Regions from separate parts of the Shewanella sp. 125m-1 genome, predicted to be linked through region 1. Evidence: predicted binding sites of a transcription regulator. Region 1 holds the regulator's gene; each other region holds the start of a gene.

Region 1 (7,882 bases):
TGTTTAAAACCAAACGATTCGAAGTTGATCATCAACTCTTTATCAAGATTGCCAAGTAGGATCTCACGCACCTGATCATTAAGATCGTAAATGTTGAGATTTGAGGTATCGATATAATGATCGACAATGTTGGCTAGCGGCTCTAACAAGCGACCTTCTAGCGCAATGGCCTCTTTAAGCGAAATGTTATCGTGCGATAAAGGGTGCAGACGACGGGTCTCGTTATAACGTTTAAGTAGCACTTCATCGCTTGAGTTAAGGAAAAAGCTTAATAACTCGACCCCATCAGGCAGAAAAGTGAGGTGCTTAACCAGCTCATCTTTCTTTTCTGGCAGGTTACGAATATCGACACTGATGGCGACAAGCTTAGTGTTACCCGATAGCTCTTTGAGTAAGGTCCCCATCATTGGCAAGGGCAGGTTATCGACACAATAATAGCCGAGATCTTCTAGCATTCTTAATAGAACGGACTTACCTGAACCGGAGCGACCTGAGACTAAAACAAGCTTCATCGTATGATTACCTGATAGACATTAAACAAAATGTATGATTTTTGTGGTTATATTGTGTAAGTGTATAGATTAACTTTTTTAAGGCTGAAAGCAAGAAGTTGAGCGGGTGAATAAGAATAAATAATATTGCTGTAATAATTACTTAGGTCTTTAAATCATTTACCTTTTGTGTAAAAAAATAAATAACTTAAAGACCTGAGTAGTTAGCTATTGGGTAATGACTTGGTATAGTTCTGATTCATTGCTGGTCTTTCTCAACTGCTTAACCACCGCTTTATCGTTGAGTTTTTCAGCCATACAAGACAGTGTTGCTAAATGTTGCTCACACTGATCAGATGGCACCAATAAAGCAAATAGAATATCGACAGGCTGCTTATCGAATGAGTCAAATGGGATAGGAACTTCACATTTAACTAATACTGCAACTGGACGTTCTATATTCGACAGCCTTCCATGAGGAATCGCTATACCATTACCTATTCCCGTGCTACCCATTTTCTCTCGTGCCAAGAGACTTTCAAAGATCTCTTGTGAAGAAAGGGTTGGGTACTGGACAGCGGCAATGTCACTGATTAACTCCAGTACTTTTTTCTTACTGCCCGGAGTGGCGCAGGTAGTGCACTCCGGCTGCAGGATGGTACTTAGTTCCATCGTTAGTGTTTAGTCAGCTTCTCTTTGTGTTTAATAACCTGACGATCTAGTTTATCGATCAGGGAGTCTATTGCAGCATACATATCTGCATGTTCCGAAATAGCAAATACTTCCCCTTTTTTAAGGTGAATTTTAGCTTCGGCAATCTGCTGCATTTTTTGTACATTCAAAATAACGTGCACATTATTGATCTGATCGAAATGTCGTTCAAGCTTTGTAAATTTCTCTTCTACATAACCGCGTAGTGAATCGGTGATTTCGATGTGATGTCCTGTCAGGTTGATTTGCATTATCGATCCTCCATGTGCCTAATTTTGAGTTATAAACTCTTACGTTGGTTTGAGGGCGGGATCAGCATCGCTTCTCGATATTTTGCAATCGTACGTCTAGCAACTTTAATCCCTTGTTCAGCCAGAAGCTGGGCCATTTTGCTATCGCTTAACGGTTTCCTCTGGTTTTCAGCTGCGACTAATTTCTTAATAAATGCCCTAATTGCTGTCGATGAGCATTCTCCGCCATCGTCGGTACCCACATGGCTTGAGAAGAAATATTTTAGTTCAAAAATGCCCCTTGGGGTGTGCATGTACTTCTGTGTGGTAACACGTGAAATGGTAGATTCATGCATTTCAACAGCTTCGGCAATGTCATTGAGTACCATAGGTTTCATGGCTTCTTCACCGAACTCAAAAAAGCCTTGCTGGAATTTGACGATACAGTTTGTCACTTTCAATAAGGTGTCGTTGCGGCTTTCCAGGCTCTTTATAAACCACTTAGCTTCTTGCAGGTGGCCACGGATAAATTGACCGTCGGCCTGATTCGTTGTGCTACGCGCCATTGATGCGTAATGCTGATTAACATTAATCTTAGGCATATAGTCAGGATTTAGCTCTACCACCCAGCGACCTTTTTTCTTGCTGACAGACACGTCGGGAATGACGTATTCATCTTTACTGCGTGCAATGGCAAGCCCAGGTCTTGGGTTAAGAGTTTGGATCAGTGTGATCGCCTCACGTAAATCATCCTCTTTGAGTTTGGTTTTACGCATTAACTGCCTAAAATCACGCCCCGCAATAAGGTCTAAATAGTCTTTAATCAGTAATCTTGCATTTTCAATGTGCGGTGTATCTGCGGCATATTGTGCTAGCTGGATAAGTAGGCATTCACTTAAGTTGCGGGCGGCAACACCGATAGGATCAAAATGTTGAATTCGTTTTAAAACGGCTTCGACTTCATCGAGTTCAGTTTCAGGATCGCCCATCGCTTCGAGAATTTCGTCACAGCTCTGGGTTAAATAACCTCGTTCATCGATCGCATCAATAATCGCGGTGGCGATAGCAAGATCGTTATCTGAAAATGGGGTGAGGTTCTTTTGCCACTCAAGATGCTCATATAAGCCTTCGCTAGTCTCGCCTTGGAATGGCATGTCATCTTCACGACTTACGCCTGAGCTAGCATTAGAGGAAACGGTGTAGACTTCATCCCAAGTGGTATCCATAGGCAGGTCATCGGGCATGGAATCTTGGGTGAGGGCTTCGGAGGTGTCAACGCTTGCGCTATCTTGGGTGAGTTCACTATTAGAGTCATTTACAGAGTGATCTTCATCGTTGATCATATCGCCATCTGACTGCTCTTCATCTAGCTCCAGTAACGGATTAGAATCTAATGCTTGTTGGATCTCTTGTTGCAGCTCTAAAGAAGACAGTTGTAACAGGCGAATGGCCTGTTGTAACTGGGGAGTCATAGTGAGCTGTTGACCCATTTTGAGCTGGAGTGACGCTTTCATTTTACCGCTATTCCCTACACTGTAGTTAAACGTTAAAGCTCGTTGAACTGGCGAAGGTTGCTCAAAAACTCAACACGTTGATTTTTTTTGGAAATAATTCCATATTGAGTTTTTCAGCTTCCATACTGTGAATTAACTATAGCCTGAATTGTTCACCTAAGTACACCGCTCGAACCTGTTGGTTGTCCAAGATTTCGGCAGGTGTACCTTCAGCAATCAGATTTCCGTGGCTTACTATGTAAGCACGCTCACAAACGTCCAAAGTTTCGCGAACATTATGATCGGTGATCAGTACGCCCAGACCGCGACTCTTAAGTTGTTCAATAATTTTTTTAATATCGATAACTGAAATGGGGTCAACACCCGCGAACGGCTCATCTAACAAGATAAACTTTGGATTAGCTGCGAGTGCCCGAGCAATTTCTACCCGGCGGCGTTCGCCTCCAGACAATGCCATACCTTGGCTGTCACGAATGTGAGTGATATGAAACTCTTCGAGTAGATGCTCAAGTTGTTCTTCACGTTGCTCGTTATTGATGTCATGACGAGTCTGTAAGACGGCCATGATGTTGTCACGTACTGACAGCTTTCTAAAAATACTGGCTTCCTGAGGTAGGTAACCGATACCTTTACGGGCGCGTAAATGCATAGGATCGAGCGTAAGATCGTCATCATCAATAAAGATCTTACCCTTATCACTCTGTACTAGGCCAACCACCATGTAGAATGTCGTTGTTTTACCTGCACCGTTTGGGCCAAGCAAACCAACAATCTGACCTGTCTTTACGGTTAAGCTAACATCTTGTACGACGGCACGATTTTTATAGCTCTTAGCAAGATTGACCGCTTTTAAGGTGATTTGGTTCATTGCTGTTCCTGCTTTTTCGCTGGCGATTCTGGTTTCTCTTCCTGATAGGTTTCAGGCTGAATAATGGTGATAACTCTGTCATCGCCCTTGCCAGTACTTTCTGCAATAAGCTGTTGCAAACTGATGTTGTATTTAATGCGGTTACCTGTGACCTGGCTACCGTCTTGCGCTAGGGTGGCTTCGCCGACTAAGGTGAGTGTGCGCGTAGCAAGTTCGTAGCGGATCTCTTTTGCGCTAGCCGTTGCCGGGCGTCCATCATCCATTATTTGGGTGTAAGTGGCTGGGTTACCAGTCGCCACAAGCGTTTTACCGCTCTTATCTTCTTTTGAGAAAACCCGTAGCTTATCGGCATTCATCTTGATTGTGCCCTGAGTGACTTCGACAGGCCCAAAAAAGATAACCTGATTATTCTTGATATCAGCTTCTTGGCTAGCGGCCGCAATTTTCACCTCTTGCATCAGGTCATCAACTTTAGCAACAGAGCTGAAACTGAGCAGACAAAATAGGCCTGCAAGGATAGATTGATTGTATTTCATAGCGTCCTTCTACTCAGCTAAAGCGTTTTCTTTAGCTAGTATGAGTGTAAAATTGTTCAATATGTTGGCGTTACTGAGCTTCGTAGATACCTTCTACTTGGCTGATTAGTTTTACGCTCTGGGCATTCAGGTCGGCATATAAGCCTACACCTTGAATGACGAATTCGTTGCCAGTGACGTGGATAATTTCATCTGACGTCATGATCATAGTATTCAAATCAAGATCTAAATAGCTGGTGCTTAACGTCTGTATCGGCTCTTCTGGGCTAATCGAGTCGATAATAACATTGTTTTCTAGCGTTACCTTGCCAGTGACTTTATTCAGGCTGCCTTTATCACTTTTAAGTCGCCATTCGGCTAGGCCATCATCAGGGTAAATGAGATAAACAGGCTCAGTAAAATAGGTCATATTGACGCTATCAAAGTGTTCCATGTGTTTCGCTGTTACTTCGCTATTGATGAAGCCTAACTCGTTATATTCGATGCTACGTAGATCATCGATAATATAGTCGGGTCGCTGACTTGTATCGATATTCAGCTCCTGCTCGCTTTTTTTAGACTGAACTTGCCAATAGAGCAAAAGTGCAGTGCCAAAAAGTGCGATTATCGCAAGGGTGACGCGGTTCATATACTCATCCCATGAGCTGAGTCAAACTTGTCTTGGCTTAATAGTAGTAAATCAGTGAGTTCGCGTAGGGCGCCGTGGCCGCCTTTAATATGGGTGGTCATTTTTGCATGTTGTTTTACATATGGGTGACCATCGGCCACACAAACGGAAAGACCAACCTGCTGCATAACGGGCAAGTCCACCATGTCATCACCAATATAAGCGACCTCTTCAGGGCTAACATTATAAAGTGATAGCAGTTCATTATAGGGGGCTAACTTGTTATCGACACCTTGGTAGATGTGGGTAACGCCTAGAGCGGTAAACCTGTCTTCAACGATTTGTGATTTACGACCGGTGATAATCGCCACTTGGATGCCACTAGATAATACTGAGCGTACGCCATATCCATCACGAGTATGGAATGTTTTAAGTTCTTCACCGCTGTTGCTCATATAGACTAGGCCGTCGGAAAACACGCCATCAACATCGCAAATGAGTAGTTTTATCTTGCTGGCTGCTTGCCAGACTACATCGCTAATAGGGCCGTATAAACCTTGCTTGGACATATTAAATTACTCCTGCTTTGACCATATCTAGCATGTTTAATGCGCCAACAGGCTGTTGTTTGTCGTTAATCACGATTAAACCATTAATACTCTTAGTATCCATGACTTTTAATGCTTCTGCTGCAAGCACGTTATCGGTAATGGTGACGCAGCCTTTAGTCATCACCTCTGCGATAGGAGTAGTGCGTAAATTGACTTCAGCGTCGATAACCCGGCGTAGGTCACCATCGGTGAAAATACCGACTAAGGTGTTGCTGGCATCAACAACCGCTGTCATGCCTAAGCCTTTTTTAGAGATCTCGTACAGCGCCTCAGTAATACAGATATCATTTTGCACACTTGGTAACTCACAGCCCTTATGCATGACATCACTGACTTTAAGTAGCAATTTTCGCCCTAGGCTACCGCCGGGGTGAGACAGTGCAAAGTCATCTTGAGTAAAGCCGCGCGCTTGCAATAACGCAACCGCTAGGGCATCGCCCATGACTAATGTTGCTGTGGTGCTCGACGTTGGTGCAAGCCCAAGTGGGCAAGCTTCTTCTGGTACTTCAATGCAAAGGTGCAGTTGCGCCAGCTTCGCCATATTAGAATCTGGCTTACCCGTGACAGAGATCATTGGCAGCCCCATGCGCTTAATGACTGGCATTAAGGTTAAGATCTCACTCGACTCACCTGAATTTGAAATCGCAAGTACGATATCGTTCTCACTCAATACGCCTAAGTCGCCATGGCTAGCTTCACCGGGGTGCACAAAAAATGCAGGTGTACCTGTGCTGGCTAGTGTGGCTGAAATCTTGTTGCCAATGTGTCCTGATTTGCCCATGCCCATCACGATAACTTTACCTGTGCATTGCAATATTAATTGGCAAGCTTGGGCAAATTCTGAAGAGTCAATGTACTGATACAGATTATCGAGTGCTTGTTTCTCGATATCGATGACCTTAGTACCCCATTGGCGTAGTTGATTTGCATCTACCATTTCTTGGTCTCTCTTTAAATTGCTGCTTAACGTATCGCACCCATTGCTAAGATAGGAAGAGTAATGCCTGGTATGCGATAAATGTAATAAGTAATACTACGCCATGCCATGGTTTTAGCTGTCTGGCGCGTCCAGATAATAAGATCAGTATTGCAAGTGCGCTGCTTGTTGCAAGCACCATATAAAAATCACGGGTACTCGCCGCTGCATCAACAGCGCCAGGCGCTATAATGCCAGGTATAGCAAGTACCGCTAGAATATTGAATAAGTTTGAACCAACTATGTTACCGATCGCAAGGTCATCTTCCTTTTTTAAGACGCCTGCCACACAAGCGGCGAGTTCAGGCAGGCTTGTGCCGACGGCAATAATGGTTAATCCGATTACTAAATCAGATAGATGGTAGGCTTTTGCTATGCCAACGGCACCTTGCACCATCCAGTCAGCTGATAATGGTAACAATACCATACCAACCACAAGCCATAAAATAGCCTTACGTGTTGGCACATCCGCAGGCACTTCGCTTTCTGCTTCAACGGCTAATGCATCTTTGTCTTTACTATTTAAGCCATGCCAGATTAGGTAACCCATTAAAGCGATAAATAGCACTAATAAGCTAATGCCTTCGATACGGGTTAAAAAACCATCGTAAAGAAAGTAACCTACAATCACTGTAGCGACTAGCATCATTGGGATTTCACGTTTGAGTGTCTGTGAGCTCACCGAAATTGCGCCGAGCAAAGCGGTGATCCCCAAAATTAAAGTGATGTTAGCGATGTTAGAACCTAGTACGTTACCAATTGCGGTATCAGTCATGCCTTCGAGTGATGCGGTCGCCGCAACGAACATTTCAGGAGCCGAACTCCCCATAGCGACAATCGTTAAACCAATAAGCATTGGCGGTAAACCAAGGTTACGAGCAAAGGCTGCTGCACCGTAAACAAACTTATCGGCACTCCAAACAAGGGCGCCTAAGCCTGCGACTAACATAAAAATATTAAATAACATCGATTCTTAGTATTTTGGGGTATAGCCGCGTATTTTCGCTGTAATTGAAGAAAAATGAAAGTATTGAGGTGAGATAGTCTTGATTTGGTTGTGCCTCTTTAGTCAATTACGTACAATTTCTCCCTTTCCGGTACGGAAAACGGAAGTTTCCATTATTAGATGCAGGGTGCTTGCATGACTGAAATCCCCAAAACATTGGTTGAAACTCAAGGTATGACCTTTAGCCGCGGCGAACGTGTCATTTTTCAAGATGTCAGCCTGTCGATACCTCAGGGTAAAGTTACCGCGATCATGGGCCCAAGCGGTATCGGAAAAACCACACTACTTAAGCTTATTGGTGGGCAGTTAACCCCTGATAGCGGAACAGTAAA
Region 2 (7,882 bases), on a different contig from region 1:
GGTAGGGGTAAATTCACGGCCTTCAATCTTGGCATGAAAACGGCCATCACCACCAAAGAAGTTGTCTACCAGAATAAAAACGAGACGGGCTTCCATGGTGATTAACGCGGTACCTTTTAAAGGGCTAAAACGCACCATATTTAAACTGGTTGGCACGAACAGGGTATGGACATACTCACCAAACTTAAGCATTTGCACGCCGTTAATCGACACTTCTGCCGCACGACGCATCATATTAAACATGCTGATCCGCAAGTGCCGAGCAAAACGCTCATTGACGATCTCGAGCGTTGGCATACGACCACGTACAATTCTGTCTTGCGACGAGAAATCATATGAACGTGCATCGAGCTCATTGTCGTCAATAATATCGTCATCGACATCATCGACTCCGTGGAGTAGTGCATCAATTTCGTCTTGGCTTAATAAATCACTCACGATATCGCCTTTGCTTATATAAAATAATTACTTTTTTCACACAACTTATTGCATGACAAAACCGGTAAATAGGACTTTTTCTACCACTGTGCGGCCAGTTACGGGCTGCAGGGTATTTTGTACATTTCGCAGCGCTAACAGACGTAATTCATCCTTACCAGCAGGAGAGCTGAGCTTCTGGATATCAGCACCACTAAATGTGGTAAGCAGTGCATCTTCAATTAACGGAATATGCTTTTTAATCAAAGTGTCATCGTCATTACCACGAACCATTAATTGCACTTTAATTTCGACTAAGCGGGTTCGGCCATTATCTGGTAAATTGAACAAAAATGGTCTGGGCATAGCCGCATAAAACGCTTCTCCGCTTCTTGAGGCAGATTCAACAGCGGGATCGCCCGTACCTGCAACCTCTGCAACATCATCTGAGCGCAATAACATCCATGCTGTAATAGCGATAATGGTCATTAGCACCATAGCAATTGCGCCGAATAAAATAAGCTTCTTTTTACTGCGAGGCTCAGCGCTATCTTCTAGCTCTAATGTTGCTTCTTCTGCCATTTTTCTTCCCTAACTGGAGTGCAGAGCGACGTCATCACTCTTATCAATATTTTTAAGCCGCTATAGATTACCTGCTTATGCGTAATAATCTATACCTGATGCCGAACTTGTTGATAGATTTGACCTTGCGAGCAACTCTTCTGCTGAAATTTCATCCGTTTCGGCCATACCACTGTCATTTTTGCGGCCGTTACCTTGTTCACCGTCGGTATTTCCACCGCCCCCTTGAGACACTTGGCCATCGGTTAACTGCATCCCTTGCTCTGCCAGCATCTCACGCAGCCTTGGCATTGCTTGCTCAACCAGATCACGAGTTTGATGCTGACTTACTTGAAATTGAACTTGAGTGGTATCACCTTGGACTTGAATGCGCACCATCATATGGCCAAGCTCTGGTGGATCTAGGCGAATTTCAGCATGTTGTACCCCGTTGCTAACCATGGTGATCAGCTGCTGATTCATCATCGGTGAGAAACGCTGGATCATCTGTTGCATTGGCGGTGTTTGTTCAGCACCTTGTTTCAATGACAATTGCAGCTGCGGTATTTCTTGACGCTGCGATCCTGCTTGCTGCTGTAATGATTGCCCCTGCAAACCCTTTAACGCTTTAAGATCCTGAGCTGCGTCAGCACCGGTTAAACTTGCCTCTTGTCCCGTTTGCGATGACATCATTCGCACCGACAATTCAGCCGTTTTAAGTTGTTCGGTTGCAGCCAACTGATTAGTCATCGTTTGGCTGCTGGCATCGGCATTTTTTAGCTGCTCACCACTGGCTTTCTGTAATTGAGATAACCCGGCAAGCTCTTTACCGAAAATGTCGCGAGGCTCATTTTTCGTATTCGCGTCAGCGCTTTTTAGAGCAGAGTGAAGCGCCTCAGGGTCTGTTGCAATATTGGCAAGACCGGCTTTATCAGTCACTCCCGCTTGACTGGCTAGCCCAACCTCTTGCTGTTTTGGCTGCGAATTAGCCCCCAAGTCGAGATTAACATTAGCCGTAACAGCAAACTCCGCTGTTAATTCGCCATTAGCATCTAAAATTTGGCTTTGCTGCAACAGCTTGTGTAACTCTGCGGCAGAAAGCTGAGTTAGCTCTTGCTCTGACAAGCCTGACTTTTGACTCAACGCCGTTAAGATATCGCCTGCAAGTTCGCTCGCTTCAAGCTCACTTGCTAATGTCTCTTCTGAAGTCGCTTCTGATACCACTTGTAGCGGCAAGCTTTCGCCGTTGGCGGCAAGCTGAGCTTCACTACCAAAATTATTTGCAAGATTGATCTGGGCAAACACCTGGCTGACATCATCAGCAGCACTCTCAGCCTTGGCTTGTGCCTGAATGTTGCTTTCTGCTGTAATTTCTAAACTTGAACTCGCACTTGATGATTGCTTATCAACTGCTGAAGAAGCTGACTCTGCCTTAGTGTCAGTCTGTTTACCCGCTTTTTCCAGCGCAGCCGAAAAGCTACCAACTTCAGAATCACCTTCAGAGTTAGCCCTAGGTTTAAGAGATGGCTCCAAAGATTTATTGTTATTTTCAGTGGCCTTTTTACTATGTTCTGAGCCACTGAGTAAAATGTTGTTCATCTGCTGCATTACGTCTCCGTTAGGGTTAACTCATCAAACCGACCTACGAGGGAATATGTCAAAATATCGGCTGAATTGGGGCAGTCAACACAATAGAAAGCAATAATAGTGCCAAAAGCAAACGCAGCCTTTAATCGCTCGTTATTGCAGGGATAACCTAAAAGAGCCAATATTGCTCTATCAACAGTGAAATGAATGCTGTCAAAAAATAAATACTGAGCTCTCTAATTAGGAGATCTTAATTACGAGCGCTTTAACACGAGCTCTGTATCAGGGATAAATGGGATTATTTAGGTGGGTAACTGCTGAGAATTAACGCTGCCGCTTACGGTAAAACTGCTGCGATGCAAATTCATCTACCATTTTTTGTTCGCTGCGTAATTCAGCAAGCTTGGCTTTTTCTGCTTTATTGGCGAGTAACAACTCCACCGCTTTACGCTTTTGCTGTTTCTCTTGCCAATATGCTTGGCGGTGTTGCCTTTGAGTATCGGCATCTTTCACCGTATTGACCTGCTGCACGATTGCCGCATCAATTTGACGTACGAATTGATGAAATTGGTGATAATGGCTGGCGCTAATGCTTTGCCCCTGTTGCTGCTCCATCTGTTTCATATAGTCGAGACGATAATTTTGCAGCGCTTCAAGCTGACTTTGACGCCTTTGCAGCTCAAGTTGCGCCGAGCGAAGCTGCAGTGAAGCCTGCTCTTCGGCATCTTGCGTCAGCTTAAGCACCATATGCAGTGGATCGGGTTTAGTCATGATAGTCTACTCTGTTATTGCCTGAGCACTGATAAGCTAACGTCTGAGTGGCTAACACCTGAATGGCTAAGGTCTTAATGATTGAGGTCTGCTTAAAAGTTAAGCCTGACATTGCGCCCCCAATTGGCTCAGCATTAAGGTGCTACTATCAAACGTTATCGAGTCTTTCATGGTTTGCCTTAAAAACGCGTTCATCGCGGGTTGTAAGCGAATCGCATTATCGATGCGTGGATCGCTACCTTGGCTATAGGCACCAATGGAGATCAAATCTTTGTTTTGCTGATACAGAGAGTAAACCTGTTTAACTTTTCGCATCGCCTCTAAGTGCTCTGGACTGATAACCATAGGTGCGACACGGCTAATTGATGCTTCGATATCGATAGCCGGATAATGTCCTGAGTCGGCTAGGCTGCGTGACAATACGATATGACCATCGAGAATGGCTCTTGACGCATCGGCAATAGGATCTTGCAAATCATCGCCTTCAGTTAATACGGTATAAAACGCAGTAATTGAGCCTTGTTGACCGCCACCATTACCGGCTCGCTCAACCAATTTAGGCAGTTTGGCAAATACCGATGGCGGATAGCCTTTGGTTGCCGGCGGCTCACCCACAGCAAGGGCGATTTCACGTTGTGCTTGCGCATAGCGAGTTAAGCTATCCATTAGTAACAATACGTTATAGCCCAAATCGCGAAAATACTCGGCGATGCGAGTAGAGGTTTCACAAGCGCGAAGACGCATAAGCGGTGACGTATCGGCAGGTGCTGCCACGACAACAGATCGTGCACGTCCCTCTGGGCCTAAAATCTCTTCAATAAACTCTTTTACTTCGCGGCCACGTTCGCCCACTAACCCCACGATGATAATGTCTGCCGTTGTCCCGCGGGTCATCATTCCAAGCAGCACACTTTTACCGACCCCTGAGCCCGCAAACAAGCCCATACGCTGGCCTTTACCCACGGTCAACATGGCGTTAATGGCTCTTACGCCAACATCGAGTGGCTCACTAATGGCACGCCTTGTAAGTGGGTTAATTGCGGCAACATGGCTAGAGGCTCTTTGATCTGTTTTCAAGTTACCTAAGCCGTCGATGGGCTGACCGCTGCCATCGAGTACCCGCCCGAGAAGAGATAGGCCGACGTTTAATCCCGATTGCTCACCAAGTGGAGTCACTTTGGCTCCCGGCAGCACGCCACGCAACTCTTCGATGGGCATGAGGTACAGTAATTGATCGTCAAAACCTATGACCTCGGCAATGAGGCTACCCGCCATGGTTTCGATAGCGCATAGGCTGCCAACTGCAGCGCGGCACCCAGTGGCTTCTAAGGTTAAACCAACCACTCGCACCAGCTGGCCACTCGCTTCAACCACAAATGGATGGATTTTTTGCTGGTGTTGAGCCAGCTTATTGCGTAATTGGTGCTGACGGGTCGGCATGTTCACCTTAATTGCTTCAGTTACTTTAGTTGCTTCAGTTACTTTAGTGGCTTCCAGCAGGCACTTGCTCGCTGTGTTCTGTTATTTGGCTTTGAAGTTCTGCAGCTTGAGTCTGATTGTCTAGCACCGCGGCCTGATTATCTATCACTGCAGCCTGCTCACCTAAGGCTTGTGCCTGTGACGCATCAAGTACTTGCTCGTGAGTCGCGCGGTTAAGCTCTGACGTCATTGAGGCATGATAGTCGGCGTGTTGCTCAGCTTTATGTTGCCTTGCTTTAAGTAACGCTTCTTCTTGCTGCTCTTTCATCTGTAAAAGATCTTGTTGGTGCTTATCAAGGTCAGCAAAAACATGGCCAATACGGGTTTCTACCGTCATATCAATATGACTTCGAACACTGTCAATAATACAGTCACCAGGGCTTAGACTTGGATCGGCTTCTATTTCCCAGCGGTTTCGTTCTAACTGGGCTTGAGTGTATAACTCGCCAATTAAGGCTTCATCGCTTGGAGTGACACGAATATTGACTCTTTGCTCTTTTATCGGCAAAGAATCAACACCTTGGCGTAGTGCCGATAAAATATGCTCAGGGTAAGTCTTAAGCTCATGGCCTATTACAGCCTTGGCGAGCGTCATCGAGGTGGCGAGCAGTTCTTTTTCAATTTCAGTATCTAATAATGCTAATGGCGCTTCGAACTGACTCAGTAGACTTTCAAAACGTTGCAGTTGTTCGGCTGCCGTTTTTAGCCCTTCTTCGTAGCCTTGTTGCTGGCCTTGAGAATAGCCTTCACCATGGCCCTGCTCTAATCCTTGTAAACGCCCTTTTTCAAGGCCTTCACTAAAGCCTTTATCCATCCCCTCACTAAAGCCTTCTTGCTCTGCATGAGCACGAATATCTTCAATCTCACTTAAGGTTGGCGGCAAAATAACTTCTGACTCAATGGGATCGTCAACCTGTATTTGCAAGCTGTTACGACCAAACATATTCAGCGAGGAGGGATTAATTTCTTGCCTAACTTCAGGCAGTTCCCAATGGGAAAATTCGTCAGTCGTATTCACACTGGCGCCTTGAGGCTCTTTAGGTTCTGTCATTATAGAAACTCTTCACCGCCTCCGCCGCCAAGCATGATCTCTCCGCTATCACTCAAACGACGAGCAATAGATAAGATCTCTTTCTGAGCGACTTCAACTTCACTGATCCTGATTGGGCCCATTGCTTCTAGGTCATCTCTAAGTAGCTCGGCTGCGCGTTTAGACATATTACTGAGTAGCTTATCTTTCAGCTGTTCATCTGCACCTTTAAGTGCCTTCATCAATACGTCTTGCTGTACTTCTCGTAGCAATACTTGAATGCCGATATCATCGACATCGCTTAGGTTTTCAAACACAAACATCAAGTCTTGGATCTGCTGCGCCATCTCTTCATCAGATTCGCGCATTGTTTCCATCAAGTGACTTTCAACCCCAGTATCGAGGTAATTCATGATATTGGCTGCCGCCTTCAAGCCGCCCATCTTAGCGGCTTGCGCCCCGCCTTGACCGGCAAACTGTTTCTCCATGATGTCGTTAAGCTCTTGCAGTGCAGCCGGCTGAACCTCTTCAAGGTTAGCAATACGCATCATCAAATCTAAACGGGTATTTTCTGGGAACTGGGCGAAAATCTCAGCCGCTTGATCAGGCTCAAGATAAGATAAAACAATAGTTTGAATTTGCGGGTGCTCATTTTGGATAATGGTGGCAACTTGACGCGCGTCCATCCACTTAAGTGAATCAAGACCTTTGGCGCCACTGCCCATAATAATCTGTTCGATTAGGTTGCCCGCTTTGTCTTCGCCTAATGCTGCTGTTAGCGCCTTACGCACAAACTCTTCGCTATTAAATCCAATCGATGAATACTTTTGAATATCATCTAAAAACAGCTTGTGAACACCAATGACCTTCTCTTGACCAAAGTCTTGCATCGCTGCCATTGCCATGCCGACCTTTTGCACTTGCTTTGGCTCTAGATGCTTTAAAATCGATGCCGCATCACTTTCACTCAGGCTTAGCAGTAAAATGGCGGTCTTCTCGATACCACTTAAGTCACTGGCCTTAAAGCCAGGCGCGGTTTTCGCTTCTACACTAATATCATTTGTCATCTTCAAGTAACCAGTTTTTCACAACTTGTGTCGATAGTTCAGGCTCATTTGCCACCAGTGCGCGGATCGCTTTGATCATATCATCGTCTTTGTGCAGGTTCGGGATCATAATAGAACCGTCATCGGCATAACTGTATTCCGCTTCAGGGCGCTGCAACATGCCTAAGGTATCTGCAGCGTATTGATCTTCAATTTCTGCTAATTCACCACCTACCGATGGCTCATCCGGCATGTTGACGCTATCTGGGTATACTAATTTTTTCAGCATTGGGCGCACTACAGCAAGGATCAATACCAAAACCACTAATGCTCCCAGTACGAGCTTTATCACACGCCAAAACCAAGGTTGCTCCCACAATTGAGGCGCTGGAGCAGCCTCGATAAGCTGATCCATAAATGGCACGGTAACCACTTCAATCACATCACCGCGCTGGGTATTAAAACCGACAGCACCTTCTAGTAAGCGGCGGATATTGGCAAGTTCTTGCTCAGTCCGCGCCACCCGGTTAACACTGCCATCTTCTGCCATTGGCGCATTTTTAAAATCAACAGCCACGGAAACACTGACACGACGTAGTGTGCCAATTTGCTGACGAGTATGGCTAATAGTGGTATCGAGTTCGAAATTACGTGTCGCCTCTTTATGGCTACTACCCGATGTTTGCTTTACCGATTCTGTTGCATTAACTTCTTGAGGAATATCTGATGCCATTGGAGGTTGATTTGATAAGGCGCCAGGGATCCCGCCACTAATGCCGCCATTAGAATTGTTCTCTACAACCATCTCGCTTCTTAATGCTGGTAAGTCTGGATTATAGCGCTTGGCAGTTTGTTCAACCGCGGTGAAATCCATGCTGACATCAACTTGAGATGTGAAGTTCTCAGGACCTAAGATTGGCATCAGAATCGACTCAACTTTATTGCGATATTCTGATTCTTTCTGCTGAACAATTTCAAGCTCACGTCGAGC
Region 3 (7,882 bases), on a different contig from region 1:
TCGTTTACTGACCACGTTATTAGCACTCATGTTAATGGGGCATATGCTGGTTCAGATGATGATGGATTTCTTTTTCCAGATGGTGGATATGATCCCCCAAGTCATAGGTTAACTATTTACAGGTGCTTATGAACATCGATTGTTATTTCCCGATGGTGAAAAAGAGCGGCTCACAGGTAATGATTAATCTGTATAGCAAGTTCTTAATGAATACGCGGAATTAATTATGGAGATCTTGCTCGATACCATCATGAACGGCATCGCAGGTTACATGTGGCCTTTAACGCGAATTTCCAGCATGTTTATGGTGATGGTCGTCTTTGGTGCAACGACGACTCCCACTAGAGTAAGGTTATTACTGTCTGTTGCCGTTACGGTTGCTGTCGCTCCAGTACTGCCTACTATGCCCACAATCGATCTATTTTCATTGAGTGCAGCCTTTATCACCGCACAGCAAATTGTTATTGGCGTCGCGATGGGGTTTGCCACACAATTGCTAATGCAGACCTTTGTCCTTACCGGTCAGATCATCGGTATGCAGACCAGTCTAGGTTTCGCCTCTATGGTCGATCCCAGCTCGGGACAACAAACCCCAGTTATTAGTAACTTCTTCTTACTGCTCACCACCATGATTTTCTTAGCGGTAGATGGTCACCTGTTATTGATAAAAATGGTGATCGCCAGCTTTGATTCTATCCCGGTGTCTATGCAAGGGTTAAGTCTGGCGAGTTACCGCCTATTTACCGAATTTGTGGGCTATATGTTTGGTGCAGCCTTGACGATGTCGCTATCCGCTATTGTGGCGCTGCTCACCATTAACTTGTCATTTGGTGTAATGACGCGCGCCTCACCACAGTTAAATATCTTCTCTATCGGCTTTCCTGTCACCATGATTGCAGGCTTGTTTATTCTTTGGCTAACTTTGTCACCCATCATGACGCATTTTGATGAAGTGTGGCGTGAAGTTCAGCTACTACTTTGTAATGTACTTGAGCTGCAATGCCGCGCCGATGGTGGGCTGTAATCATGCTTTATGGCGAATGGCTATCAGCAATAGTGTTCACGTTACAAGGTGGAGGGCGGCTATAAATGGCTGAAAACGATAGTAGCCAAGAAAAAACAGAGGAAGCCACCTCCAGAAAGTTGCAACAGGCCAAAGACAAAGGGCAGGTTGCACGCTCAAAAGATCTAGGAACTTCTGCCGTACTGATCGCGGCTTCGGTAGGCTTGTTAATGACTGGCCCCGATATCGCACAGGCGATGCATAACATCATGACGAAGTTATTTACGCAGAGTCGTGACGAGATTTTTGATACCAATCAGATGATGAATGTTTGGGGGATGGTAGGCACTGAACTTGCAGTCCCGTTGATGGGTTTTATTGCGTTTTTAGCCTTAATCGCATTTGCAGGTAATGTCGCCCTTGGTGGCATGTCATTTTCGGTTAAAGCTTTTATGCCCAAGGCCAGCAAAATGAGCCCTATGGCTGGGTTTAAGCGGATGTTTGGCGTGCAAGCCTTGGTTGAACTTACTAAAGGTATTGCTAAGTTCTCTGTGGTCGCCATTACTGCCTATCTATTATTGACCCTCTATTTAGATGATATTTTGATGCTGTCGCAAGATCACTTGCCAGGCAATATTTACCATGCTCTGGACATAGTGGTATGGATATTTATTTTACTTTGCGCATCCACTTTCCTGATCGTCATTATTGATGTGCCATTTCAGATTTGGAATCATGCCAAACAGTTAAAGATGACCAAGCAAGAAGTGAAAGACGAATACAAGGACACCGAAGGAAAGCCAGAGGTGAAAGGACGCATTCGTCAGTTACAACACGAGATGTCTCAAAGGCGGATGATGGGTGAAGTGCCCAATGCCGACGTTATTGTTGTTAACCCTGAGCATTACGCCGTGGCGGTTAAATACGATGCGACTCGTTCTACGGCCCCCTTTGTTGTGGCAAAAGGCGTGGATGAAGTGGCGTTTAAAATCAGAGAAATTGCTAGAGAGCACGACGTGGCAATAGTCTCAGCTCCGCCACTGGCACGTGCTATTTTTCATACTACTAAAATTGACCAAGAGATCCCTGAAGGGTTATTCACTGCAGTGGCTCAGGTGCTTGCTTATGTATTCCAATTACGACAATACCAAAAAGGCAAGGGCAGGCGTCCTAATCCTGTTCCAATTAAACAGCCGATCCCAGATGAATTAAAACATTAAAGTCCTTTTTATGCCCAAAAATCAACCACTCGCAACGTCAGATATTCTTTGCTAGTCGCTTTCAGGTTATAGTCGCGACAATTCTTATAAAAATAATTGGTACAGTATTTGCTGTATTGGCGTTAGACGTCAAAGATCGGACTCAGGGTGAATGGAACTTAAAGCAAGTCTAGGCCAATTAAAACAGATAAAGCCTGCGCATTTAAAAGGTATTGGTACGCCGTTATTGGTTTTAGCCGCTCTGGCTATGATCATTTTACCTATGCCCGCGTTCCTGCTCGATATCCTTTTTACCTTCAATATCGCACTGGCACTCGTGGTACTCCTCGTTGCCATTTACAGCGACAGACCGCTAGATTTTGCTGCATTCCCTACCGTTTTGCTGGTGGCAACCCTACTCAGGCTTGCACTGAACGTTGCCTCAACGCGTGTGGTCCTGCTTGAAGGCCATAATGGTGGTGACGCGGCAGGTAAGGTGATTGAGGCCTTTGGCTCTGTGGTGATTGGTGGCAACTATGCCGTTGGTCTAGTCGTGTTTTTAATCCTTATTATTATCAACTTTGCCGTTGTGACAAAAGGCGCGGGGCGAATATCTGAGGTAAGTGCTCGCTTTACCCTAGACGCCATGCCAGGTAAGCAGATGGCGATTGATGCCGACTTAAACGCTGGCTTATTAACGCAAGAAGAAGCGCGTTCTCGCCGCGCTGAAGTGACCCGTGAAGCCGACTTTTACGGTGCCATGGACGGTGCGTCAAAATTTGTAAAAGGTGATGCGGTCGCCGGTATATTAATTCTTGTGATTAACATTGTGGGCGGTTTTATTATTGGTATCGCTCAGCATGATTTATCTTTCTCTGCGGCAGTTGAAATTTATACCCTATTAACGATTGGTGATGGCCTAGTGGCGCAGATCCCCGGTCTACTCTTATCTATTGCCGCGGCTTTGATGGTAACGCGTCAAAATGAATCCGGTGATATGGGCGAAATGGTTATGGGGCAGATGTTTGACAGTCCCAAGGCGCTAGCCATCGCTTCAGGCGTGATGTTCGTGATGGGCATTGTGCCAGGTATGCCACATTTGGTGTTCTTATCATGTGCAGCGGCAGCTGGCGCGGGCGCTTACTTCATTAAGAAAAAGCAACAAACAGACCGAGAGCGCGCACTGGAGCTGGCAAAAACAGGTCCTGTTGAGCCTCGCGACTCGCAGCCAAAAGAGCTGAGTTGGGATGATGTACAGCATGTTGACACCATTGGCCTAGAAGTGGGTTACCGCTTAATTCCATTAGTGGATAAAGGTCAGGGCGGCGAGCTGCTTGGACGCATTAAAGGCGTGCGTAAGAAGCTCTCACAAGAGCTAGGCTTTCTGGTGCCAGCCGTTCACATTCGCGATAACCTCGATTTATCCCCCAATGCTTACCGGATCTCATTAATGGGCGTGGCATCGGGTGAAGCTGAAATTCGTCATGACTGTGAGCTAGCGATTAATCCTGGGCAAGTATATGGCAAGCTAGATGGTATCGAAACGAAAGACCCCGCTTTTGGTCTGGATGCGGTGTGGATCGCTCCCGAAATGCGTGAGCACGCACAAACCTTAGGTTACACGGTAGTCGACGCCTCAACGGTAGTGGCCACTCACATCAGCCAACTATTATCGAATAACGCCGCCAAACTGCTTGGCTATGAAGAAGTTCAGCAACTACTTGAAATGCTTGGTAAGCATTCGCCTAAGTTGGTTGATGGCTTTATTCCAGATGTGATGCCACTGGGCAGCGTCGTTAAAGTGATGCAGAACTTGCTCAATGAAGGTGTGTCTATTCGTGACATGAAGACCATCGTACAGACGTTACTTGAATATGGACCAAAGAGCAGCGACACCGAAGTATTAACTGCTGCGGTTCGAATAGCCCTAAAACGTATGATAGTGCAAGAGATCAGCGGACCTGAGCTTGAAATCCCTGTCATTACTTTGGCGCCAGAGTTGGAACAAATGTTGCATCAGTCTATGCAGGCAACGGGAGGCGATGGTCCGAATATCGAGCCAAGCCTTGCAGAGCGTATGCAGAAGTCGTTAGTGGACGCCACGCAGCGTCAAGAAATGGTTGGTCAGCCTGCAATTTTATTGACGTCAGGCATGCTACGTTCAACGTTATCGCGATTTGTTAAGCATACGATCCCTAATTTACGGGTGATTTCATATCAAGAAGTCCCCGACGAGAAGCAAATACGCATCGTCTCGGCAGTGGGTCAGTAGAGGTCGAATAATTGAAGATTAAAAGGTTTTTAGCAAAAGATATGCGCTCGGCCCTAGCCCAAGTTAAAGAAACCTTGGGGTCAGATGCTGTCATCATGTCAAACAAGAAAGTGACCGGTGGCATTGAGATTGTTGCGGCAGTCGATTATGACGAGCCTAAGCCAAAAATTGCAGAGGCTAAACCTTCTGCTGCTATGTTTACCGATCTTGCGGAAGAGAGGGTGACCTTAGGTGGCGCGCAGCCGAATATGAGAGCGGCCAACGTAAAAGCTGAAAGTCGCGCTCAATCAACGCCAGCGCCAGATTCTTTGCAGGCATTATTAGAGCGTCAGCAAAGTCGTATTAGCCAACAAACGCCGTCAACGCGCAGTGACAATCTTGATATGCCTGAATGGGCTAAAGGACTGCAAGCACAAGTGAAGCCGTCTGAACCTGCGAAAGCAGAGTTTACGCCTCATCGAGCGCCAGACAGTTTTAATGGCAGCAAACAGAACAACAGTGCCGAATTTGACGCGATGAAAGAAGAGTTAGCGTCAATTCGTAATTTATTGACGCATCAAGTGAGTAGCTTGATGGTCGAACAGAAAAAGCGGGTCGATCCTGTAGGAGCAATGCTTGAGAGCAAGCTGCTAGAGGCTGAGTTCTCTCCCGCGATAGCAAAGAAGCTATCGAGCCTTAGTGAACATTACTCTCCAGCAGAGTTAGTGGCCTCTTTGCCGCGTAGCTTAGCCAACTTACTCGATAACCAAGGCGATGATATTGTACGCCAAGGTGGCGTGGTTGCATTTGTTGGCCCAACGGGTGTGGGTAAGACAACGACAGTGGCTAAATTAGCGGCGCGTTTTGCGGCTTATCACGGCTCAGATCAAGTTGCGCTCATTACTACTGACCATTATCGCATTGGAGCCTTTGAGCAATTGGCAACTTATGGCAAAATAATGGGGTGCCCTGTAAAACAGGCTCATGATTTTAATGAGTTAGAACAAATACTCTATCAATTTAGAAATCGTAAGCTCGTTTTGATTGATACAGCGGGGATGGGACAAAGAGATCAGCGTTTATTCCAGCAACTCGACAGTTTAGCCGCAAATAGCAGATTACCAATACGCAGTTATCTGGTAATGTCTGCCACGGGACAGCGTCGAGTATTAGAAGATGCAGTAAAACAGTTTACACGTATTCCACTTTCGGGTGCAGTACTAACAAAATTAGATGAATCAATATCGTTAGCGCCTGCGTTAAGCGTCTTGATTCAAAGTGGGTTGCCTTTAAGTTATGTAACGGACGGACAAAGAGTTCCTGAAGATATGCAGGTGGCTGATACATTATCGTTAGCCAATCGCGCATTAGCTGCATTAGATAACAAACCTATAGAACCATTACATAATATTGAAGGGTCGCAAGAAATGACCTATGCATTTGAGTGAAGCCATGACTCCGGATCAAGCAAGCGGTTTACGTATGATGAATCAGCCAAATAATGAAAAAGTAAAAGTAATCGCCGTATCAGGTGGTAAAGGTGGCGTGGGCAAAACCAGCGTCTCTATTAACACCGCGGTTGCGTTAGCCGAAAAGGGCAAACGTGTACTGGTATTGGACGCGGATTTAGGTCTAGCGAACGTCGATGTGATGTTAGGTTTGCGTGCTGAGCGAAATTTATCTCATGTTTTGTCGGGAGAGGCCGAATTAGATGATGTGATCCTTCGAGGACCGAAAGGGATTGGCATTATTCCAGCCACGTCAGGTACTCAGGCAATGGTGGAACTGACTCAAGCACAGCATGCTGGCCTTATTCGCGCCTTTAGCGAAATGAGAACTCAGTTTGATATCTTGATTGTTGATACCGCTGCCGGTATTTCAGATATGGTATTGAGCTTTTCTCGAGCGTCACAAGACGTATTAATTGTGGTTTGTGATGAACCGACCTCAATTACCGATGCCTATGCGCTGATCAAAATCTTAAGTCGTGAGCACGGTGTGTTCCGCTTTAAGATTGTAGCGAATATGGTGCGTAGCTTACGAGAAGGCATGGAGCTTTTCGCCAAGCTAAGCAAGGTAACCGACAGGTTCCTTGATGTCGCGTTAGAGCTGGTCGCCACGGTACCGTTTGATGAAAATTTACGTAAGTCGGTACGTAAGCAAAAATTGATTGTTGAGGCTTTTCCTAAGTCACCAGCAGCCATTGCTTATCAAGGGCTGGCAAATAAAATTATGAGCTGGCCAGTACCGTCTCAACCTGGTGGTCACTTAGAGTTTTTCGTTGAGCGTTTAGTTCAACGTCCTGATTATCAAGAGGATAAATCGGGTGAATAAAGCGGCTGCGTATACTCGTTTTGATAATAAGACGTCTATCGTTGAACAGTATGCACCGCTTGTAAAAAGAATAGCCCATCATCTTTTGGCTCGTTTGCCAGCATCAGTTCAGCTAGATGATCTGTTGCAGGCCGGCATGATGGGGCTACTCGAAGCGTCATCAAACTTTGATGGTAGTAAAGGCGCCAAGTTCGAAACCTTTGCCGGAATTCGAATTCGTGGCTCAATGTTAGATGAAATTAGACGCGGCGATTGGGTACCACGTTCGGTACACCGCAATCAGCGCCGCGTGGCTCAAGTGATTGATGAACTTGAACAAGAGTTAGGACGTGATGCTCAAGATAGCGAAATCGCCGAGCGGTTAGAGATGCCACTCGATGAGTATTACAGCATTTTAAACGACGTATCAGTGGGCAAAGTCGTTGGTATAGAAGATTTAGGCGTGGCCGTTGAAGGTTTGAATCAAGCTGACGACCACGAAGATGATTCTTACGAGTCGCTCGCGGAAATACAGTTTCATTCTGCGCTCGTTGCAGCGATTAAATTACTACCAGAAAGAGATGCGCTGGTGTTGTCGCTATATTACGATGAAGCATTGAATTTAAAAGAGATTGGGGCCATTCTTGAGGTCAGTGAGTCTAGAGTTAGCCAGATCCATAGTCAGGCGATGCTCAGGCTCAAGGGTAAACTCAAGCATTGGACACAAGAATAAAATCATAATAATTGATACCACATTACTTGCGCATTTTAGGCGCGCTCCGCGGAGGAAACTTTGGACAAGAATATGAAGATTCTTGTTGTTGATGATTTTTCAACAATGAGACGTATCATTAAGAACTTGTTACGTGACTTGGGATTTAACAATACTCAAGAAGCAGATGACGGTTCTACAGCTTTACCTATGTTACAAAAAGGCGATTTTGATTTCGTTGTAACTGACTGGAACATGCCTGGCATGCAAGGTATTGACCTATTAAAGGCCATTCGTGCCGATGATAATTTGAAACACCTTCCTGTATTAATGGTGACCGCTGAAGCTAAGCGTGAGCAGATTATTGCTGCCGCTCAAGCAGGCGTTAACGGCTATGTCGTTAA
Region 4 (7,882 bases), on a different contig from region 1:
CTATATTTCCAATAGAAAGAAGTTGGGCTATGTCAGACTAAGTGTCGAATTAATGGTTAAAAAACCAGAACAACTGGTTAGTTTAGAGAGGCATGATCCTCTGTTAAGAGCTGCGATTGTTGAGATCTTAGGCAACCAGACTGAAGACAAGGTGAAGTCTTTAACGGGTAAGGAAGAGATCCGTCGTCAATGCTACGAGAAAGTGAATCAACTTCTGGAACAAGAAACGGGTAGTCCTCTGGTAGTAAACTTACTGTTTACTAAATACCTTTATGATTAATAAGATTAATTTTCAATGCAAACATTTGTAGTGTTTGCTCTTTTACAGGTGCTGGCGCGTTAAAACATGAGTCATAAAACTAAATCTTCAACTCAAGAGCGCAAGGCGAGTAAGCCTTCAGCACCCAAGCGAAAAGTAGCCTCTACATCGCCACATTCAAAGCCTGCGACTAAGGGGCAGAAAACTGCGATTGTTAAGGGGCAAACGACTAAGTCGCTGCATCCGCGAAACGTGCACAACCAGGGCTATGACTTTCCAGCTTTGATCGCAGCCTTTGCAGCGTTAAAACCGTTTGTTAAGCCTAATCCCTACGGTAATCTATCGATAGACTTTGCCGATCCACAAGCGGTTAAAATGCTCAATTCCGCGCTGTTGAAATTGCATTATGGCGTTGATAACTGGGATATACCAACTGGCTTTTTATGCCCGCCGATCCCTGGTCGTGCCGATTACATTCACTATGTGGCAGATCTACTCGCGGTTAAGAAATCCAGTAAGAAACGAGTACCTAAAGGGCCGAGAGTTAAGGTGTTAGATATCGGTACCGGTGCCAACGTTATCTATCCATTATTGGGGATCCAGTCTTATGGATGGAACTTTGTGGGCAGTGATGTGGATCCGCTTTCGATAACGAATGCACAAACAATATTTGCTCATAATCCAGAGATCAGTGATCACTTTGGTGCACGCCTACAAACAAATCCAAAACAGGTTTTTTGTGGTGTGATCCAAGCCGATGACCGTTTCGATCTGACCTTATGTAACCCACCGTTTCATGCCTCTTTGGCCGAGGCGAATGAAGGTACAGCTCGTAAAATTAAAAACTTAGCGGCAAATAGAGCTAAATCAGTAAAACTTGCTGCGGATAAACCTAAAGCGATCGCGGATAGGTCGAACACAGTACTGAACTTTGGCGGGCAAAAAGCTGAGTTATGGTGTGAGGGCGGTGAGCAGCAGTTTTTACAAGTGATGATTAGCGAGAGTCGAGATTTTGCCAATCAATGCTTATGGTTTACCACCTTGGTGTCTAAAAAAGAAAACTTGAAACCGGCGATGGCCTTACTTGAAAAAGTACAAGCCGATGAGGTGAAAGAGATCGAGATGCATCAGGGAAATAAAATTACTCGAGTGTTAGCTTGGACTTTCCTTAAACCTGAACAAAGAGAGTTGTGGCAACAGTTTCGTGATGCGCAGTAGTAACCTTTCAGAAGGTGGTCAGGTTTAATCGCTAAATAAGCACCTGAGATACTTCAAAAATATCAAAAGCTATCCTAGACTGATAAAGGGATAAATCTACTGGCGCTATGGGATTCTATTGTGAACTTCAAACTGGAAAACCTACTTGTTGAGCTAGAACTCTATCTGCAAAAGCCTGAAGTGAGAGCTTCTCGTGCTGAGCTGGAGCGTTTGCTGAGTGATGATTTTCTAGAGTTTGCAGCCAGCGGCTATAGCTTTGGCAAAGCGGAAGTGCTTGCTAGATTGCCCGATGAACGTATGCCATTGATTGAAACTAGCCAATTTGCAGTGAGAGAGTTGGCGCCTGATGTTTGTCAGGTAACCTATCGAGCTACATTAAAAAAAGCTGATGAGAATGTCATCAGCTTTTCAATTCGCAGTTCTATCTGGCGAAAAAATCGAGATTTATGGCAAATGGTATTTCATCAAGGTACCCAATGTAAGCCGTTCTAGTTTATTACTGGCCATTCCAGAGTAACTTACCGCAATCTGTTAAGTCATATCCCCCAAGCGTAGCTGCGAGTTGTTGGGTTTGTGGCTCAGCTAATAAGTTGAAAAGTCTTTGCAGCTGGCGTCTAAAGTAGATCCCCTGCGGCATGACAAAATCAAAAGACTCTGTGACGAGTGGCACAAAGCTCAAGCCACTTTCAAGTGCCACCGACTGACAGCCAAAACCGATATCGGCATTGTTACGAGCAATATAACCCGCTAACTCTCGTTCACTCTGTGCCACAATACTTGAATTTAGCTCTTCAAATGAAGCACCTTGCTTCATCAGCCACTGTTCAAGGTGTTGTTGACTACCGGCTCCCGCTTGGCGAGCGACCCAACGCCAAGACTGTTGGGACACTTTGTCCAACTCCTGACAGCGGTGATGCATGTCTGGACGCATCATTAAGCCCTGTTTACGGGTATAGCCGTGCACCATGACCCATTGCTGGTGGTTAGCGTAACCCTGTAACAAAGCAGGGTGGCGAACACTACGCTCTTCAACACTGCCCCAGTGCAGAGTACACACATCGGCATAACCTCGTGAAAGCAAGTCTAAACCTAAGCGTGAACCAGTAGAGCTGTAACTGATGAGCTCGGTTTTACCCACCTGTGACATCATTCTAGCGACCAACATTGACAAGAGTGGGTCATCGCTACCTGTGATGTGCATACGATCAGATAGCATGCCGCTGTGGCATGAATCCATCACCCATCTATCGATTAAGATCTTTGGAAATAGCCATTTACCCGTTATTTTAGTCGCGGGAAGAATGCGGTCGTTGGCCATTGAGTAGACTTTCTTCTCATTGAGATCTAGGTACTCAGATACCTGTTTGGCACTCATATAGATCAGGTCAGTCGGCTCGGTCATGATTAATCCTTGTTGCGCATTTAATACTAGTTATTAGGTCTATTCGGTTAGGCAATTGCATCAAATTCAATATTCTCAGCACCGTTATAAATTAAGAAGTGGCGACCTTTAGCGCGAGCAATCATGGTAATTCCAAGCTGTTGTGCGAGTTCTAATCCCATCTGTGTTGCGCCGCTGCGGGATAACACCACTGGGATCCCCATTTTGGCGACTTTAATCACCATCTCAGAGGTTAAACGTCCAGTGGTGTAAAACAGTTTGTTGTTACCCGAATCTTGGTTTAACCACATCTCACCGGCTAAGGTATCAACAGCGTTGTGACGACCGACATCTTCAACAAAGCCAACAATTTGGTCTTCTTGGCATAAGCCACAACCATGCACTGCACCGGCATTTTTGTAGGTTTCATTGTAGGCACTGATATTTTTAAGCAAGCTATAGATCATGCTCTGTTTTAACTGAGGCGTGGGTAACTTAATGTCATCAAGTCCAGTCATAAAGTCGCCGTAAACCGTACCTTGTCCACAGCCTGTTGTGACGGTTTTTTCAGACAGTTTTTCATCTAGATTTTCAATTTTCTCACTGGTAATGATGGCGGCTGAATTCACATCCCAGTCAACGATGACAGATTCTAGCTTATTGATATCTGAGATGAATCCCTGGTTTTTAAGATAGCCTAATGACAATGCTTCAGCTCGGGCGCCAAGTGTCATTAACGTCACAATAGGCTGCCAATTTAGATAAACAGTGAGAGGGCGTTCGCAAGCAATGAACTTATCTACTTTTTCACCATTTTCATTAATGGCGGTTACAGCAATCGTAAGAGGGACTTCAGTATTGGTTTTAATTAACTTTGGATTGCTTTTGTATGCTGTCATGTGACCCATCATCTGTTAAAGGGAATAATTGCGCCTAGTTCTAAGCAATATCTGTACCTAATTTTATAGGGGGGAATAAATTAGCAGTAGATCACAGTTCTAGTGTTAGGGTCGCCCTTTTATGTCCTATCGGTAATTGCTATTTAGACAAAATGTCCTAGTCTTTGCTTGGAATAGTTGATCTAGTTCAAACTATTTAATTGATATCGTATGGCACATATATTGCTTTAGCTTAGGGGAGTATTTATATAGTTGGACTGCTATATCGGCAGCCACCTCAGGCAAGACGGAGACTGAATGCAACATACCGAAAGCCAATGGCCAATGTACGTTTCTCTTAAGAAGACCGAGAAGCAAGTCGGAAGATGGACCTCAGTACAGTGGGAGGTCGATCAGATACTTCCTGCCACCCACGCCGCACCTGAAGGTGCCTACCTAATTCTACTTGAGCTACACAAAGATGAGCGCGGCAGCTACCGTATCAATATCGATATGGATAACGCGATGCTGTATATCGTCTGTGATGAAACGCTCGAAGGTGAGTGGATCCCAGTTGCCTTATCTGCTGACCAAAATGTCGCAGCCGGTTGTTTAGAAGCTGATACCCCAGTATTAAACATCCCTATGCCCAAGGCTATTGCCTGCTGGATTGAAGCGTTCATTACTCGTCATGGTGAAGTCGAAATTAGCGCACATCGCCGTAAACATGTGGATCGCCGTAAGAACCAAGGGCCAAGTACTAACCACATGGCGGACAGAACATGAGTGGATTTTTATCCCGCTGGAATTTACGTAAGCAACAAGTAGAGGCTGAGGGTGAAGCGGAAGTCGCTGCCGCAGAAGCCGCGGCACAGCAACAAGCCGAAGAGCAGGCGCTAGCAGCCCAACAGCAAGCTGAAGCAGAGCAAGTAACAGCATCAGATTCAACCCCAGCCTCTGACGACACACAAGCTGAAGCGCAAGCCGATAAGATTTTGCGTGCAGAGGACTTGCCTGATCCTGAAAAAATTGAAGTCGGTGGTAGTTTTGCCAGCTTTATGGGCGCTAATGTAGACCCGGCTGCAAAAGCTGCAGCACTAAAGGCACTATGGAAGCAGCCACACTACAGCGAAATTGATGGCTTGCTTGAATATGCGCTTGATTACAGTAATCAGCCTAAGCTAACAGCTGATGTCTCTGCTGAGCTATTTAAGAAAGTATTCCGCCATAACTTCAAAGATGAAGATGATGAGAATGGAGCCAAAGACGGCGTTGAGGCAGCATCAGATGAGATGATTGCAGCTGAAAATACCGATCAGAATGAACACCTTAATGATACAAAAGCTGTATCGGACATTTTGGACGACAATAAAGACGACTTGTCCCAAAATGAACCAAAAAGCAGTGATGTTACGACCGATAAAGTTGTTTAACGTCACTATAGAGTGTTTTTATTTCCACAAATTTGGTATGTGAATTGCTGTATTTAGAGAGTAATAAAAGCTGGTGCTAATGAAAAGCGCGATGAGATAACAGCGATACTCATGTACAGAAACAGCCAAAGAACTGTTCAGGAACGCAATGTGAGCAATAGTGAAACACAAGTTGGACTCAAAGAGGTTCGACAAAAGGTCCTTGCTGGGACTCAGATGATTCAAAATCTGATCCCACCGACCATTAGCTACACCACCGAAGGTAATGTTCTTGTTATCGGGCCAGAAGATTTGGCACGTTTAGCTGCGGACAAGTTGTCTAGTATGGGTAAGTGCGCCATTTTGGCGAACGAGCCAATCACTAGCCAGGACGAAGCCCATCTTGAAAAAGTAATGACTGCTGCTGAAGACGTAGAGAGCTATTACAACAAGCTTGTTGAAATTAAAGGTTTCTTAGGTCAGTTTCAAGTCAAGGTTGAACACGAAAACGGTAATGCAGAATTAAGTACTGTCGCCATTCGTAAAGCCCACTTCGACCTTATTCTCGACCTTAGCATGAGCCCTTGCATCAATCTTGAAATGCTGCCACCAGGCTATTTCTATGTGGGTCAAGACCAAGCTAAGCTCGATGAAGCGCTAGAGCAGCTTCCAGAGCTGGTTGGCCAATTCGATAAGCCACGCTACGTTAAAATTAACAGTGATATTTGTGCCCATTACCGTCACGGCAATGAAGGCTGTACTCGTTGTTTGAACTTCTGTCCCGCCGATGCGATTACTAGCGTAGGGAAGATGATCGAAATTGATCCTTACCTTTGTCACGGTGCTGGTAGTTGTACTAATGCTTGCCCAACAGGTGCTATTAGTTATGACTTGCCAACGCCGCAAGCTATGCATACCTACCTGAATAAGCTGGTGACGAACTTCCGCTCCCAAGCACAAATTGCTCCAGTGATCCTATTTCATGATATGGGTAAGGGCGAAGAGGCGATAACTGAAGCCCTCGCGGGTGAAATCATCCCGATTGCAATGGAGGAGATCACCGTTGCGAGCATGGACCATTGGTTGTCAGCATTAGCATGGGGTGCGCGTCAGGTATTAATCCTGCAAACGGATGCGACTGCGCCAACATTAACTCAAATGCTTAATGGTGAATTAGCGCTAGCCAACGACATTCTTGATGAAATGGGGCAACCGCGACGCGTGAGCCTTATCACCGAGGCTCATCTTAACGAAGCCGGTGCTAAAGAGCTTTCAGAGTTGCTTATTACCAGTGCAAGCTGGCCAGTGATAGTGCCTGCTGAGTTTGTGGCAACCACTAAGCGTGAAACCATTTACAACGCAATCGATCATCTAAATGAACAGGCTGCATCTGTCGATACGTGTTTGTCACAGAGCAACCTGCCATACGGTCAAGTCAGTGTTAACACTGAAAACTGTACCTTGTGTATGTCTTGTGTGGCGACCTGTCCAACGATGGCATTGACCGATGGCGGTGATCGACCAGCGCTTTATTTTGTTGAGCAAGATTGTGTGCAGTGTGGTTTGTGTGAAACAGCATGCCCTGAGAAAGTTATCAGCTTAACGTCTCAGGTTAATTTTGATAAAGCTGCGCGTCAGGAGCGTAAAACCCTGCATGAGGAAGCTCCCTTCGAATGTATTACTTGCGGCGAACCGTTCGCAACACAATCCATGGTGAAGCGGATGTTAGAAGTGGTAGGAACCCACAGTGCCTTCAGTGCCAACACAGAGCGTTTAAAAATGTGTGGTGACTGTCGAGTAAAAGACATGTTTGAAGACATTCTTCAAGATCCTGAAAAGCAACTGCGATAAGAGTTTAGCCATGACCGAATTAGTAAGAGAAGTTTCAGAAAACGATCAGTTAAGAGCCGATATTTATCAGTTGTTTGCTGCGCTATTACGTCGTCAACCTAGCCCTGAACTCCTTGAGTTCTTAGCGGGTTTAGAAATTGATGCTGATGACGATAGCGACATGACTAAGGCTTGGGTTGGACTTAAATTGGCTGCTCAGCAGTTTAGTTCAGAACAGCTTGAAGATGAGTATTTCAGCGTATTCCTCGGTGTGGGCTGTGGTGAGATCCTACCTTATGGTAGCTGGTTCATGACTGGTTCACTAATGGACAAGCCATTAGCGCTGCTACGTAATGACCTGATGCAGCTTGGTTTTGAGCGTGAAGAAGACGTTAAAGAGCCTGAAGATCATGTGGCAGCACTTTGCGAAGTGATGGGCACCTTGATCTTAGAAGCGCCAGGTTACCGTCAGCTAGCTTTCTACCAACGCCATATGGGCAGCTGGATTGAGCGTTTTTGCGATAACTTAGCTAAAGCGCCAAGTGCGGCGTTTTATGCAACCGTTGCTCAGCTTGCTAAAGCATTTTTCGTTCTCGAAGCGAAAGAGTTTGAACAGTTAAGTTTGAATATTCCGGTTAACTGCCCAGGCAGTGAAGCAGAATCTTCTGAAAAGATTGAGCCTTCTACCAATGAGCTAGCGTCTTAATCGCTATCGGTAGAGGTTTGGATTTATGTCAGTTCAGTGCTTGGGCTCAATTTTGACTCAGCCTGAGCTGACATAGACAAAAACAGGGATTCTTCTCAGCAAGAAGCCCACAAGAACTGGATAGAGCGTTTAAACATAAGCAATTTATCTTAATTTTAGTAAATCTAAGGAGACACTATGAAGAAGCAAGCTTCCGAC

Evidence for each region. Region 1 encodes sigma-54, which starts transcription at its own class of promoters, with help from an activator protein. Its sites were predicted from a motif close to GTTGGCACGNNNNTNGNNT; they were not measured.
Region 2: a site for sigma-54 is predicted at 2,675-2,693, ahead of ACVBIK_RS01865 (flagellar hook-length control protein FliK). Genes of this name have one in related genera too.
Region 3: a site for sigma-54 is predicted at 2,319-2,337, ahead of flhA (flagellar biosynthesis protein FlhA). Genes of this name have one in related genera too.
Region 4: a site for sigma-54 is predicted at 3,800-3,818, ahead of ACVBIK_RS03745 (formate dehydrogenase accessory sulfurtransferase FdhD). Genes of this name have one in related genera too.

The regions. Positions count from the first base shown of each region.
Region 1 is NZ_JBRILT010000010.1:9,198-17,079, reverse strand. Features, by position in the region: gene rapZ (RNase adapter RapZ) at 1-512, opposite strand, end outside; gene ptsN (PTS IIA-like nitrogen regulatory protein PtsN) at 720-1,163, opposite strand; gene hpf (ribosome hibernation promoting factor) at 1,166-1,453, opposite strand; gene ACVBIK_RS06820 (RNA polymerase factor sigma-54) at 1,483-2,946, opposite strand; gene lptB (LPS export ABC transporter ATP-binding protein) at 3,083-3,814, opposite strand; gene lptA (lipopolysaccharide transport periplasmic protein LptA) at 3,811-4,350, opposite strand; gene lptC (LPS export ABC transporter periplasmic protein LptC) at 4,421-4,978, opposite strand; gene kdsC (3-deoxy-manno-octulosonate-8-phosphatase KdsC) at 4,975-5,526, opposite strand; gene ACVBIK_RS06795 (KpsF/GutQ family sugar-phosphate isomerase) at 5,528-6,505, opposite strand; gene ACVBIK_RS06790 (calcium/sodium antiporter) at 6,552-7,511, opposite strand; gene ACVBIK_RS06785 (ATP-binding cassette domain-containing protein) at 7,686-7,882, shown strand, end outside.
Region 2 is NZ_JBRILT010000002.1:165,858-173,739, reverse strand. Features, by position in the region: gene fliM (flagellar motor switch protein FliM) at 1-438, opposite strand, end outside; gene fliL (flagellar basal body-associated protein FliL) at 484-999, opposite strand; gene ACVBIK_RS01865 (flagellar hook-length control protein FliK) at 1,075-2,586, opposite strand; gene fliJ (flagellar export protein FliJ) at 2,890-3,336, opposite strand; gene fliI (flagellar protein export ATPase FliI) at 3,436-4,776, opposite strand; gene fliH (flagellar assembly protein FliH) at 4,820-5,866, opposite strand; gene fliG (flagellar motor switch protein FliG) at 5,866-6,912, opposite strand; gene fliF (flagellar basal-body MS-ring/collar protein FliF) at 6,902-7,882, opposite strand, start outside.
Region 3 is NZ_JBRILT010000002.1:176,016-183,897, forward strand. Features, by position in the region: gene fliQ (flagellar biosynthesis protein FliQ) at 1-112, shown strand, start outside; gene fliR (flagellar biosynthetic protein FliR) at 227-1,024, shown strand; gene flhB (flagellar biosynthesis protein FlhB) at 1,090-2,223, shown strand; gene flhA (flagellar biosynthesis protein FlhA) at 2,375-4,474, shown strand; gene flhF (flagellar biosynthesis protein FlhF) at 4,486-5,901, shown strand; gene ACVBIK_RS01920 (MinD/ParA family protein) at 5,906-6,787, shown strand; gene ACVBIK_RS01925 (RNA polymerase sigma factor FliA) at 6,780-7,499, shown strand; gene cheY (chemotaxis response regulator CheY) at 7,560-7,882, shown strand, end outside.
Region 4 is NZ_JBRILT010000004.1:170,982-178,863, reverse strand. Features, by position in the region: gene ACVBIK_RS03765 (flagellar basal body-associated protein FliL) at 1-280, shown strand, start outside; gene rlmF (23S rRNA (adenine(1618)-N(6))-methyltransferase RlmF) at 347-1,477, shown strand; gene ACVBIK_RS03755 (nuclear transport factor 2 family protein) at 1,598-1,969, shown strand; gene ACVBIK_RS03750 (substrate-binding domain-containing protein) at 1,974-2,879, opposite strand; gene ACVBIK_RS03745 (formate dehydrogenase accessory sulfurtransferase FdhD) at 2,927-3,769, opposite strand; gene ACVBIK_RS03740 (DUF3305 domain-containing protein) at 4,055-4,522, shown strand; gene ACVBIK_RS03735 (DUF3306 domain-containing protein) at 4,519-5,169, shown strand; gene ACVBIK_RS03730 (4Fe-4S binding protein) at 5,281-6,999, shown strand; gene ACVBIK_RS03725 (TorD/DmsD family molecular chaperone) at 7,010-7,684, shown strand; gene ACVBIK_RS03720 (twin-arginine translocation signal domain-containing protein) at 7,862-7,882, shown strand, end outside.